Regions from separate parts of the Enterococcus malodoratus genome, predicted to be linked through region 1. Evidence: riboswitches for the same ligand, from Rfam matches in the RefSeq annotation. Region 1 holds a riboswitch; each other region holds the start of a gene.
The links. Region 1 has a riboswitch for magnesium ahead of PGP85_RS01170 (FtsW/RodA/SpoVE family cell cycle protein). Riboswitches for the same ligand answer to the same signal wherever they lie in the genome.
Positions count from the first base shown of each region.

Region 2: it holds a riboswitch for magnesium, as region 1 does, so the genes downstream of both, PGP85_RS17970 (GNAT family N-acetyltransferase) here and PGP85_RS01170 (FtsW/RodA/SpoVE family cell cycle protein) in region 1, are expected to answer to the same signal.
Region 3: it holds a riboswitch for magnesium, as region 1 does, so the genes downstream of both, PGP85_RS00260 (ABC transporter permease subunit) here and PGP85_RS01170 (FtsW/RodA/SpoVE family cell cycle protein) in region 1, are expected to answer to the same signal.

Region 1 is NZ_JAQDPG010000001.1:225,021-229,302, forward strand. Features, by position in the region: gene PGP85_RS01160 (MucBP domain-containing protein) at 1-686, opposite strand, end outside; gene PGP85_RS01165 (class I SAM-dependent methyltransferase) at 848-1,432, opposite strand; M-box (ykoK) riboswitch at 1,644-1,812, shown strand; gene PGP85_RS01170 (FtsW/RodA/SpoVE family cell cycle protein) at 1,926-3,068, shown strand; gene PGP85_RS01175 (FtsW/RodA/SpoVE family cell cycle protein) at 3,046-4,197, shown strand; gene PGP85_RS01180 (phosphatase PAP2/LCP family protein) at 4,227-4,282, shown strand, end outside.
Region 2 is NZ_JAQDPG010000013.1:8,198-12,479, reverse strand. Features, by position in the region: gene mgtA (magnesium-translocating P-type ATPase) at 1-2,208, opposite strand, end outside; gene PGP85_RS17970 (GNAT family N-acetyltransferase) at 2,343-2,786, opposite strand; M-box (ykoK) riboswitch at 2,949-3,118, opposite strand; gene PGP85_RS17965 (hydroxymethylglutaryl-CoA reductase, degradative) at 3,396-4,282, opposite strand, start outside.
Region 3 is NZ_JAQDPG010000001.1:46,605-50,886, reverse strand. Features, by position in the region: gene PGP85_RS00270 (LCP family protein) at 1-443, shown strand, start outside; gene PGP85_RS00265 (LysR family transcriptional regulator) at 510-1,412, opposite strand; M-box (ykoK) riboswitch at 1,750-1,918, shown strand; gene PGP85_RS00260 (ABC transporter permease subunit) at 1,975-3,732, shown strand; gene PGP85_RS00255 (ABC transporter ATP-binding protein) at 3,814-4,282, shown strand, end outside.

The DNA of each region.
Region 1 (4,282 bases):
GATTCCAAATCAGTCATTTTAATGATTTTATCGTAAACACTATCCGTGACACTAGTGCCAGATAGATTTAGACGAGTGAGTCCAGCACCGAAATTCGGAACGTTTTGATCCGTGACATTCGATCCCATCAGATAGACTTGCTTCAATTTCGGCAGAGCAGTCAATAACGAGAAATCAGTGATTTGATTATTGGAATTCATATAAAAAAATTCAAGATTTGTAGCTAATTCTAACCCTTTTAAACTAGCGATTGCATTATCAGCATTTTGAATATATAAACTAGTGACTTTTGGCATATCCTCTTGAGTCAAGGTTTCTTTTGTCTTGCCGATGGCCTTTGCGACGATCTGCTGCAAGACTGGATCTGGCATCCAATCTGCTATAGTTGAAGCTCGTGTTTCTGGCATGTTCGTCGTTGAACTTGTTGTTGCTTGCGAACTAGTAACCGAGCTTTCAGTCGTCGAAGGCGTACTAGTTGAAAGTGTGGTATCCGAATTTATGACAGAACTTGCTGTTGAAGGCACAGTGCTGTCTGTTGAATAAGCGGGAGACGACGTATCAGAAGCGGTCGACTGGGTGGGTTCAGCAGTATCAGTCGTTGCTTCCGCCGCACTTTTTAATGGCAGGCCTGAAAAAGTACCTAATACCATAGAGTGGGCAAGTAATATATATAAACTTTTCTTCACAAATATAACTCCTTTATAAATATAATATAGCTAGTAAATAATAAAACTGTTTTTAGTTTTAAACTGTTCAAGTTTTATTTTTTTAATTTATTATTTTGAACATTTTTGTTCATCTTTTAATAAAAAACCTCTAAACTTTTAAAAGTTTAGAGGGAAGAATTTTATTTATAACAGGTTGCCAGGAAAAGATCAGCCGCTTGGTTCATGAAGATTTTTTCACCATGATAAAAGTCATGGATGTTTACTTTAGAAAAACCGATAGTTTTTAATAGGCTGGTCAATTCCGCCGGATCAAAACCGCTGTGAACTTTCGGGTGGCTCACACTGGAATTTTTCATGAAGTCCACGATCAGTAATTTACCGCCGTTGGGTAGAAGCTCAAATAATTCAGTTAAAATTTTTTTCGTATCGGGAATATGCAGCAGTACTAAAGACATCATGATTGTATCAACAGATATTTTGGGTGCTCCGTCTGTAAAGTCGGCATGCAGCACGCGCGCATTGGTCAATCGCTGTTGTTGAATTTTATGTTCGGCAACAGCCAGCATATTTTCAGCGGCGTCGACGAGGATCAATTCTTCTGCTCGGTGAGCTAAGGGTAAACTGACCAGTCCCGTTCCGCTGCCATAATCCATGATTTTTCCGTGAAATTCAGGTTCAATTTCTTTCGTAATAATTTGTGCTAAACTCTTTCGTTCGGCAGTATCGTATCTTTCTGCCATTTTTTCAAAGACATTTTCGGTCATTTCGAGTCGCTCCTTACATGATATCTATCTGGTTGTTATTGTATGATAACCACTCTGGAAAGTGAATTAGAAGCTTCTATTAAGGAAACGTTTAGTCTAGTAAATTTTTCATAAACTGTTTTATAAGCAAAATTAAAGAAATTAGGATTATTTACGAAAGGTTTTGATATTTAATGGCAAAATAAGTAGTATTCGTTGTGAAAGTAAATATAAGTAAACTTGTTAGGTGAGGCTCCTAAACAAACATAGGCTATTGCGCAGAAACGTCGAAAGACGCCAATGTGTAAAATAGGAATTGTCGGATTAAGGCTTTTCATAAAATAGCTAAGAGTAATTTCTTTACGTTGTTTAGTGCTAAAACTCAGACGATGAGATTGTGTGAGACGCCAAACTTGTTAGTTCTTTTTGCTAACGTTTGGTGTCTTTTTTTTGAGGTTATTTACAGTGGACTCTCTCGTCTCGAACAGTTGCTTGATGAAGGGGAGAGATGAACATGATGAAAAGAAAACAGATCGATTGGCTATTGTTGTTGCCCTATTTAGGGACTAGCTTAATCGGTCTTTTAATTGTCTTCAGTGCGAGTTCATACCGCTTAATGGCAGCTGGAGAAAATCCATTGTCGTTATTCAGCAAGCAGGCCATTTTTATGGTGCTCAGCTGGCTGGTCATCGCAGTGATCTATCGCGTCAAAAGCGATGTTTTGCTGAAGGGAAGACCCGTCAAGATTTTATTGGGCATTGGGTTATTCAGTCTGTTGCTGGTAAAAATAAGTGGTGTGAGTATCAATGGCGCTCAAAGATGGGTATCGTTATTCGGCATCCAGTTTCAACCTTCGGAAGTAACGAATGTCGCGTTGATTTTCTACTTGGCTTATTTTTTTCGGAAGAAGCGATCTCGGCACGAGCTGATCACGCCAAGTGTGCTGGTTTTTCTAAGCGGCCTGCTGATCTTATTGCAGCCGAAGGTTACGGGGGCGATCATTCTCTGGATCGTTGCGCTAGTGATTATTACAACGGCTCAGCTTCCGTATCAGCTGACCGTGATCCTCTTTTTGGCTATTTTTCTAGGAATTGCACTGGCAGGAGGGATCATTCTTTTTTTGGGAAGTCATTCTCTTTTGCCTGAACTGTTTGCTCATACCTATGATCGGATTCGCTTGGTTAGAGATCCTTTTTTAGATCCTTATGGCAAAGGATTTCAAATGAGCAATTCCTATTACGCCCTCTATAACGGCGGATTTTTTGGTCGCGGATTGGGCAACAGCATCACTAAAAAGGGCTATCTGCCTGTTGCAGAAACGGATTTTGTGTATTCGATTTTGATCGAGGAGCTCGGTGTGATTGTCGGACTTATTGTGCTGGCGCTGCTCTTTGTGATCGCACTTCGTCTATTTGTTCTGGCTGCCAAAGAACCAAGCCAGCAGGTGAGTTTGGTTTATTTCGGGGTCGGAACCTTATTGCTGATTCAGACGAGTATCAACATTGCGAGTATTCTAGGGCTGATTCCTATGACGGGGGTCCCATTGCCGTTTATCAGTTATGGGGGCACGAGCTACCTGCTGCTCTCAGTGGCCTTAGGCGTCTGCCTAAAATTTTCTTCGGAGGTTCGACCACATGTTGAAACGCTTAAACAATGATTTTAATTATGCTTTGTTTTTACCGATCCTGCTCTTTTATCTGATCAGTATCGGCGTGCAATCAATGGCGGCTGAGCTGGATGGGGTCGATGTAAAAAATGTCGTGACGAAACAAATCATTTTTTGTGTCCTCTCATTGGTCGCGATGATGATAGTCAGTAAAATAAAAACAGCGACTCTATTGAAGTATGCGCCTTTATTTTATGTGCTTTCACTAGGCGTAATGGCACTTTTGTATTGGTTTTATGATCCTGCCATGTATTCTGTGACCAGTACGAAACGCTGGTTGCGCATCGGCAGCTTTTCTTTTCAACCTTCGGAGCTAATGAAGCTGAGTTTTACACTTTTTATGGTGCGGTTGACAGTAGTCAATGAAATGCGCTGTCGGCAGCGAAGTTTGAAAAGCGATCTCTACTTTCTTGGAAAAATCGCGCTTTATAGTTTGCCGACCTTTTTATTGATGTTCATGCAGCGGGATTTTGGAACTAGTCTGGTTTTTATCGCGATTTTAGGTGCCTTGTTTGTTATTTCGGGTGTTCATTGGAAGATCCTTGCTGTGATCACCGGAAGCGGGGCGGCAATTGGAAGCCTGCTGCTGGTTTTAGTATTTAGCAAGTGGGGCAATCAGCTGCTTTATGGGATGCATTTCAAAACCTATCAATTGGATCGTGTTCGAGCTTGGGTCGATCCTTTTCAATACCAAGATTCGATTGCTTACCAGCAGGTTCAAAGTTTGTACGCTATTGGATCAGGCGGGCTGACTGGTCGGGGCGCAGATCAGGCCGCGGTTTATGTACCTGTGCGAGAATCCGACATGATTTTTACGGTGATTGGCGAAAGCTTTGGTTTTATCGGCGGAACGATTGTGATCTTTCTTTATTTCTATCTGTTTTACCAGATTCTTTCGGCCGCGATAAAAACGAATAATAAGGCAAATCTTTACGTGGCGGTGGCCTTCGTTTTTGGCTTGTTGTTTCAAATTTTCGAAAATATCGGAGCCGCGATTGGCGTTTTGCCCTTAACTGGGATTCCTTTGCCGATTTTGAGTCAAGGGGGAACCTCTCTGATTGTTTTAGGCATTGGTTTGGGAGTCATGATGGGGTTCAAAGAAAAAACAAGTTCATTTTGAAAAATAGTGTGGAAGAAACGAGGATAATTATGCGAAAAAAACTATTTATTGCCAGCGGCGGGGCGCTTTTTGGACTGCTGATACT
Region 2 (4,282 bases), on a different contig from region 1:
GATACATGAAATATCATAAATCAAATTTAGAAATAAAATTTGCAGTGGAAGCATTGGCAAAAATGGTAAGAATGAACTTGCAACTAAAACAGAGAACATATTGCCAAAATTTGAGCTTGCCGTGGCCTTGATATATTTCATGATATTGCCGAATGTTTCTCTGCCGGAAATTATTCCCCGTTCTAGAATCATCAAGTCTTTCTCTAATAAGATCACATCAGCAGATTCTTTGGCGATATCAACAGCTGTATCAACGGATATTCCGACATCAGCGGCTTTCATCGCAGGAGCATCATTGATTCCATCTCCAAGAAACCCGACTGTATGCCCGTTTGCTCTGAGCAAACTCGTAATCTTTTGTTTTTGCTGCGGGTTCAATTTCACGAATACGTTGTAATCCTCTATGATTTCTGCTAATTCTTGATCACTAAGATGGATCAAATCTTCTCCATGGATAATTGTTTCCGTTCCTAGTCCAACCTGCTTACAAACGGACTTGGTCACCAATGCATTATCTCCAGTTAAGACTTTCACCTCAACACCGTTTTCTTTCAACGCCTTCAACGCTTGTTTGGTTGTTTCTTTTGGCGGATCTAAAAATGCCAGATAACCAATCAATACCATTTCAGATTCATCAGCTGTTGAAAATTCACCAACCACACTCGGATTCGTTTTTTGAGCCACACCGATTACGCGTAATCCGTCTTCGTTCAATTCGTGAACTTTTTTCAAAACTTGTTTTTTTACTTCATCCGTTAACTTCGTTACTTGCCCTTTGAAGTCAACGAAAGAAGAAATTTCAAGCATTTCTTCAATTGCACCTTTTGTGATCATTTGCGTTTTTCCGTTTTGATCTTCTACAACAACACTCATTCTGCGACGTTGAAAGTCAAAGGGAATCTCATCAACCTTTTGATAACGAATTTCATCTGTGTCTAACTCTTGTTTGGTTGATTCGATAATGGCCACATCAAGCAGGTTTTTTAGGCCTGTTTGATAATAACTATTTAGATATGCGTGTCTTAAAACACGGCTATCTTCTTCCCCGTCACAATCCAAATGGTATTCTAAAATAATTTTGTCCTGTGTTAATGTCCCTGTTTTATCTGTACACAATACATCGATGGCACCGAAATTTTGAATAGCGTTTATATTTTTAATGATCGTACCGTTTTTGGCCATTCCTGTAGCACCTTTGACTAAATTTGTTGTAACGATCATTGGCAGCATTTCCGGTGTCAGCCCCACAGCCACTGATAAACCGAATAGAAATGCCTCCATCCAATCCCCTTTCGTGAATCCATTAATCACAATAACGGTCGGTGCCATTAATGCCATGAATTTGATAAACAAGAAAGACGTTTTACGAATACCTAACTCAAAACTAGTTTGAACGGGGGTAGCCGATAAGGATTTAGCAACATCACCAAACAGGGTATTTGCACCCGTAGCGATTACGATTCCTTCGGCACTTCCACTAATCACATTACTTCCCATAAATACTAAATTGTCGTAACTCGTTTCAGATTCTTTTTGACCATTTGCCTCTGCCGCACTTTTTTCGACAGGATAGCTTTCTCCTGTTAGCGCGGACTGTGAGATGAATAAATCCTTTGCGCTAATCAAACGAATATCGGCTGGAATCATATCTCCGGCGGATAACTTGACTAGATCACCGCAGACAATTTCTTCCATAGGGATTTCCTTGTATTGATTGTCTCTGCGAACTGCTGCAGTTACTTTTACCAATGATTTCAACTTCTCGGCTGCTTTGTTTGAACGCACAGACTGAACCAATGTCATCGTACCGCTGACTAATACCATGACCAAAATAATACCGCTGCCGAAGAAATCTTTTTCACCTGGCTCAGGCAAGATTCCTTCCGTGATAAGAGAAATGACTCCCAAACCAATCAATACCAAAGTAAATGGTGTAATAAATGCTTTTAGAACCTCAATAAAAAACGGCGTTGCCTTTTTATAGGGAATTTTATTTTCTCCAAATTCTTCTCTTGCTTCTGCAACTTGTGCCGCAGATAATTCCAGCGTTGATGTTTTAAATGTATCAAGAATACTTCTTGTTGTTTTTTTAGCGAATAGACTATAATTCGTCTTCGTTGTTGTGATCTTTTGCTGTTTCATTTTTTTCTCCTTTTTTCCGAAAAAAATATGCCATAATCCTATTCCAATAAATAAATATAAGACCATATTTTTTAGCGTATTCATCGTTGCCCCTCCTACAGACGGGCTTATGGAGAAAATATTGGCGTTAAAAACAAATAGACAATAGTATCTTCTTGTTTACCATTTTCTGCCACAAACCCGTAATTATTGAACTACTGTCATCCATTTGTTTTCATCTCCCTTTTTTCCACTTGTTCTAGTGGTGATTGAATATCCTTTTTGTAGATCCGCATGGTTAATTGCCCTTCTGCATACTCCTCCGAGATGGATTGATAACCTAGCTTTTCATAGAAACCCCAAGCTTGTTCTCTACCTGTTAGGAAAACAAGACAAAAACCAACTCTTCTAGCAACTTGTTCTGCATATATCAGCAAGTTTTTACCTAATCCTTCTCCTTGGTGATGCGAGTCCACCGCCACTTGTTTAATCTGGACACATTCAGCTGAAATTGGATGCAGCAATAGAGTCCCTATCACCTGATCTTCCTGTTTGATAATCAAGTGAATATCCTTTCTTTCATCTCTCGGTGCCCTCAATAAGAACTTTTTTCCTGAACTTGCCTTTAGCTCTTTGTTTCTAAGCGTTAACGCTTCACAATACATTGCGCTGTTCCACTTAGTTACTGTAAACACTGTTTTACCATAGTAAATCCCTCCCTTTTTAAATTTCGAAAATAAAAATGATTATTGCGCAAAAAAAGACTTTTCGCTCAAAAACTCAGCGAAAAGCCTTACTAAAATTCATCCCAAATAGACAAAGTCGTATAGTCGATCTAATCGTTGAGTTTTGGCACTATACAACGTAAAGACAAACATCTTAGCTACCTTAAGAAAAGCCTTGTATTCGACAATTCCTGTTCTACCCATTGGCGTCTCTCGACATTTTTGGGCAGTAGCCTGTGTTTGTATAGGAGCCTCACCTAACAAATCATATTTTATTTTCGAAGACAATATAACAAGTTATTAATCACCTGTCAAACGCTTTTCTATAAAAAAATCCAGATAAATTAAATTAACAATTCCAAGAAATCGAATTCAACGCTATTATATCAACCTTTTCCGTTATGAAAAATAATGAGGAAATGAACGAACAAATTTTTTTATTTGTCATAATCATTCACCACTAAAAATAATATAACGCACGTTTTGCCATTTTAAATCAATAAAAAAACAGAGCTGTCAAAGCTCTGTTTTATTCCCCAATGCTTAAACTTATCCTTGGCGAATTTTTTTTAGTAATTGTTCTGCTGTAGCTAAATTCATTCGGTCCGCTTTTCTTAATTGTCTAGAAACTAAAGGTACCTCACTGGAAGTAGCTCCTGCTGTAATTGCTAAAGATCGACTTTGCATCGCCATGTGGCCTTTTTGGATACCATCCGTTACTAAAGCCCTGATCGCGGCAAAATTTTGTGCCAAACCAACAGCCACGATAATTTCACCTAACTCTGCGGCATCCGAAACATCTAATAATTTCAAACTTATTTGAGCTTTTGGCAAAACCTTTGTCGCTCCGCCAACAATACCAACTTTCATTGGCAATATCAGCTTTCCAACAAGCGTATCATTTTTAATCTCCCAATCAGTCAGACCTTCATAGCTACCATTGCGAGCAGCATATGCATGACAAGCCGCCTCGACTGCTCGGGTATCGTTGCCTGTGGCTAATACGACTGCATCAATGCCATTCATAATTCCTTTATTATGTGTGGCTGCACGATAAGGATCCAGCTTACTGAATTTGCTGGCGTCAACGATTTTTTCAGCAAGTTCGGAAGATAGTTGATTTAAAGGAATCTCACAACTCGCCATGATCATGGACTCGGTTGCGTAGTTACTTAGAATACTAAACAGTACCTCTGCATCGGGAACTAACTGTCTTAATTCCTGCGCGACAGCTTCCAAGATGGTATTTAGAATATTCGCGCCCATCGCGTCTTTCGTGGTCACCACAAGGTCGATTGAAAGATAGCCCTCCTCAAAGAAACGCACCTTAATCGATTGCAAACCACCACCTCGTTGATAAATCGAAGGATAGCTTCTTTCTGCCGCTGCGAAAAGAGCTGGTTTATTTTCGTTAATAATTCCTTTGATTTTTTCAA
Region 3 (4,282 bases), 180 kb from region 1:
AAGCCGTCAAAAATCTTACAGGTATCATTGATTCCTTTAATAACAATATCCAAACAGACATTACCACCGATCAGCTGCTGGCGCTGATGAAAAACGGCTTGGTTTACAGTGACTACGAAAAGCAGCGTCTCACTTTTGATTGGCGAACCTTCAGCAACCAAGGTCGCAGCATGGTGGAGCTGTATCCAGATAGCATCGATTATGTAAGCCACGAACTGAGAGTGAGTCTCGGGATTGACAAAAAAAATGAACAAGACAAAAAAGGTTTTGTCTTCCATACCGACGGCGACTATCTCTATCAAAGCGACTACTCTGTTCAAGATGAAGCGGCCGAAGACAAGGAATCTACCTCCCTCAACGGCAATACCTACATCGGCACACCAGATAATACAGAAACCGGTGCGCTGCCTACTGTTAAAACTAAAAATGGGTTTGTCCCTTGATAACGACGAAAACAGCGTATAAGTTCTCTGACGGAGACACTCATACGCTGTTTTTATTGTTTAAAATTATTGGCTGCTTAGGGCCGGTCGGCCATTCCCTTTAATTTCTATCTCTTTGAAAATCCGTTTTAGGTCATTTTCGACCGCCTCAATATCAAAAGCATGATGACTGGTTTTATTTTTATATAAATAGAATTCCAGGCTTAAGGCGCTAGGTAAAGCCAGAAAATGAATCGACTCGCTGGCTAACAGCTCCTTTTCAATCGCATGGATCACAAAAACCCCTTTTTTCTCCTTCAGCCATTTATGAATCCCTAAGCTGTCATGGCAATAAAGATAATCAGGTGCAATATTGAAAAAGTTCGCTGTTCGTTGAGTTAGCTGCCGATGCCCTAAATGATCTGTTAAGACAATAAAAGGCATTTTTTCTAAATCTTCGGCGGTTGCCTGCTTCAGTTCATTTTTCACTAGGGAGGCATTGGCGGCCAAGACCATTTTTGAACGGATCAAAGACGTTCGTTCAAATTGTGGGTCCTCCACCACACTGCTGGTGATTACCAGATCGACTTCCTTTTGCTTTAACTGATTAAACAGCTCTAGCGGAGCCGCATTAATATAGTTGATTGTGTAGGATTCATCCCTGCAAGCACACTCCCCCGCTTCGAATATCAAAACTGATTCGCTGATTCCTACTTTAAAGGAAGGCCGATCAATCATTTGATAGAGCGGAAAATGAATTTTCTTGGCCTCCTCAATAATCCGTTTAACAAACGGCAGGATTTTTTCTCCCTCTTCACTTAATACCAATTTCTTCCCATGGCGAAGAAATAAATCGTAGCCAAGTTCATTTTCAAGACTTTTCAGTGCCGAACTTAATGAGGAAATGCCTACATACAGCTCCTGAGAAGCTTTAGAAAGGCTGTTGTATTTAGCGATAAGGTAGAAATACTCTAATTTTTCAATTGACATTTTTTTCACTTCCAAGCACGCAATATTTTAGGTCAACCTAATTTTGCTCTTACTCACCCCAAATAATCAAGGAAAAACATTTGATAACAGAAGTTCTTTAACAGCGATTAACGATTGATTGATATTTTTTTAATAACTTTTTGAACGAAAAACAGGATCATTGATTGAACGCATCAATAGCTGCCCGTTCCAATAATCTGGAAAGCGATTATCCAAAAAGCGAAAAGTCGCAGAAAGCCTTTATTTATACTGACTCTCCCTTTCGAGAAATCAGCCGGCCGCTTTAAGGCAATTGCTTTCTCCCCCTTCACGAGTATGATGGGTGTGCACAATAAAATAAAAATCATATTAGGTGAGGTTACTCTGAAGAACATAGGTTATCGCTCGGAAATGTCGAGAGACAGTAACGAGTAAAGCAGGGATTGTCGAATTAAGGCTTTCCTAAGATAACTAGAAGATCTTTTCTTACGTCTCAGAAAGCCAAAGCTCAATTAACGTGATTTCCTGATAAAACTGTTTATTCGGCGACCTCCTTAATATGATTTTTTAGGAGGTTTTTCCATTGAACGTTTTACGCGCACCATCCAAAGAAAACAGCACACTAAAGAAAGGGATCGGAAATCTTACATTCTTAGTGATCGTAGTGTTGTTTGCATTCATCTTGATCTTCTCTTTGATAAAAATGAATCGACCGCTCCATTCACTGCCCTCAGAAGACTTTTTAGCAACAGCAAGTAAAACCCACGATTTTCTTGCTGCTTCGAACTTAGTTTACTTTTCCATTCGGACAATGTTTCGAATGATTGTCGGGATGTTTTGGTCCTTTCTCTTTTCATTTGTGTTCGGCGTACTGGCAGTGAGATACAAAACTGCTCGACGAATCATTTTGCCCATGGTCAACTTTTTAGAATCCGTGCCGCTGCTGGGCTTCTTGACCTTCACCACCGCTTGGCTGTTGGGGCTTTTCCCCGGAAACGTACTAGGCGCGGAATGTGTCGCGATCTTTGCGATTTTCACCGGACAAGCTTGGAATATTATGTTGACCCTCTACCAAATCATGGAGGTCATCCCCTCTGACTTGTCCAATGTCACGGATCAATTCAAATACAACCCTTGGGAAAAATTTTGGCGCTTAGAGTTTGTTTACGCGATTCCAGGACTGCTGTGGAACGTGATTATTTCTCAAACAGCGGCTTGGTTCGCCTTAGTCGCCAGTGAGCAGGCCTCCGTGGCTATTCCGAAAGACACGACACTTTTCTTACCTGGAATCGGCTCGTACATTCAGATTGCATTGGATCGTGCCGATTTTAAGGCCTGTCTATGGGCTGTCTTGGCACTGCTGCTGAATGTTGTGATTCTCAACTTCTTAGTCTTTCAGCCGTTAGTTCGCGCAACCTATTATTTTAAGTATGAGACCGATGTCGAAAGCTCTGTTCCGCCAAAATCTATTATTTATCGAGTGCTCAAAGAGGCGACATTAACCAAACGCTGCTCCCGTTTTTTCTCGGCCTTCAGTCACTTTTGGATCTATAAACTGCCGAAAATTTGGTATTTCTTAAAGCTGGATCGGCTCTATAAGCTAGTGGCGAGGTTTCGTAATTTCTTTAAAACTCTGTGGTACGTCGGTCTGGCCATCTTAGTGATCGTTTATGCCATCAAGCTCTATCATTTCTTGCCCCATCAAGATTTTGGGATGATCCCGAAATTGACGCTGTATACTACTTTACGGGTTACATTGGCGATGATTGTTGCCGGATTGATCTTTACGCCTTTAGCGATTTGGGTAGCGAGTGACAATCGCCGCTTAAACTTTGTTCAGCCAATCGGTCAAATCCTAGGATCGATTCCATCTAATGTCTACACGCCCTTTATCGTTATTTTTATCAGCATGGGCTTCAATAGATTGGAATGGTGGCTGTTGCCCTTGATTATGGTTGGCTGTCAATGGTACTACTTCTTCAATGTTATCGCTGGTTACTTAGCGATCCCGGACGATATTCGAGATGTCACGAAAATTTTTAAATTATCTAAATGGCAATGGTGGGTAAAATACCTTATTCCCTCCATTTTGCCCTACATCATCACTGCGATTATCAATGCTGCTGGAGCTGCTTGGAATGCCGACATTGCGGCTGAAAGTATTCAATGGGGAAAGAAATCGATCGATGTCACAGGATTGGGCCACTATATTTCCGTCAATGACGGCATCAAAGACAAGTCTGCTCTTGGAACATTGGCGATGTGCTTTATGGTAGGCCTCTGCATTGCCTTCATCTGGCAGCCCCTATATCGAGTGGCTAAAGAAAAATTTCATTATTAAAACGCATCAAAATTTAATAAGCGTTCAAACGAAAGGAGAAGTAGGTTGAAGCCGATTGCTTCAGCTATACAAAATAGAAGAATGGAAAATAACGAATTATTAAACGTCAAATCAGTCTGCAAAGAATTTGAAATTGAAGGACATAAGGAACATTTAAAGGTACTGGAAAATGTCGACTTGACCGTTAAAAACAACGAATTTCTGAGTATTATCGGACAATCAGGGACAGGAAAATCAACCCTGCTAAGAAGTATTGCCGGACTGCTTCAACCAACCAAAGGCGAAATTACATTTGAAAATAAAACCATTACCGAACCAGACGCCAACATCAGCATGGTATTCCAGCATTTCGCCTTATTTCCATGGTTAACTGTAGAAAAGAATATCAGCTTTGGACTGGAAAATCGCGACGATATCTCACGTGAGCAAATGGGAAAACGTGTAAGTAATCTGATCGACATGATTGGACTCACCGGCTTTGAGAAGGCTTATCCCCGCGAGCTCTCCGGCGGCATGAAGCAGCGAGTCGGCTTCGCCCGTGCCTTGGCCA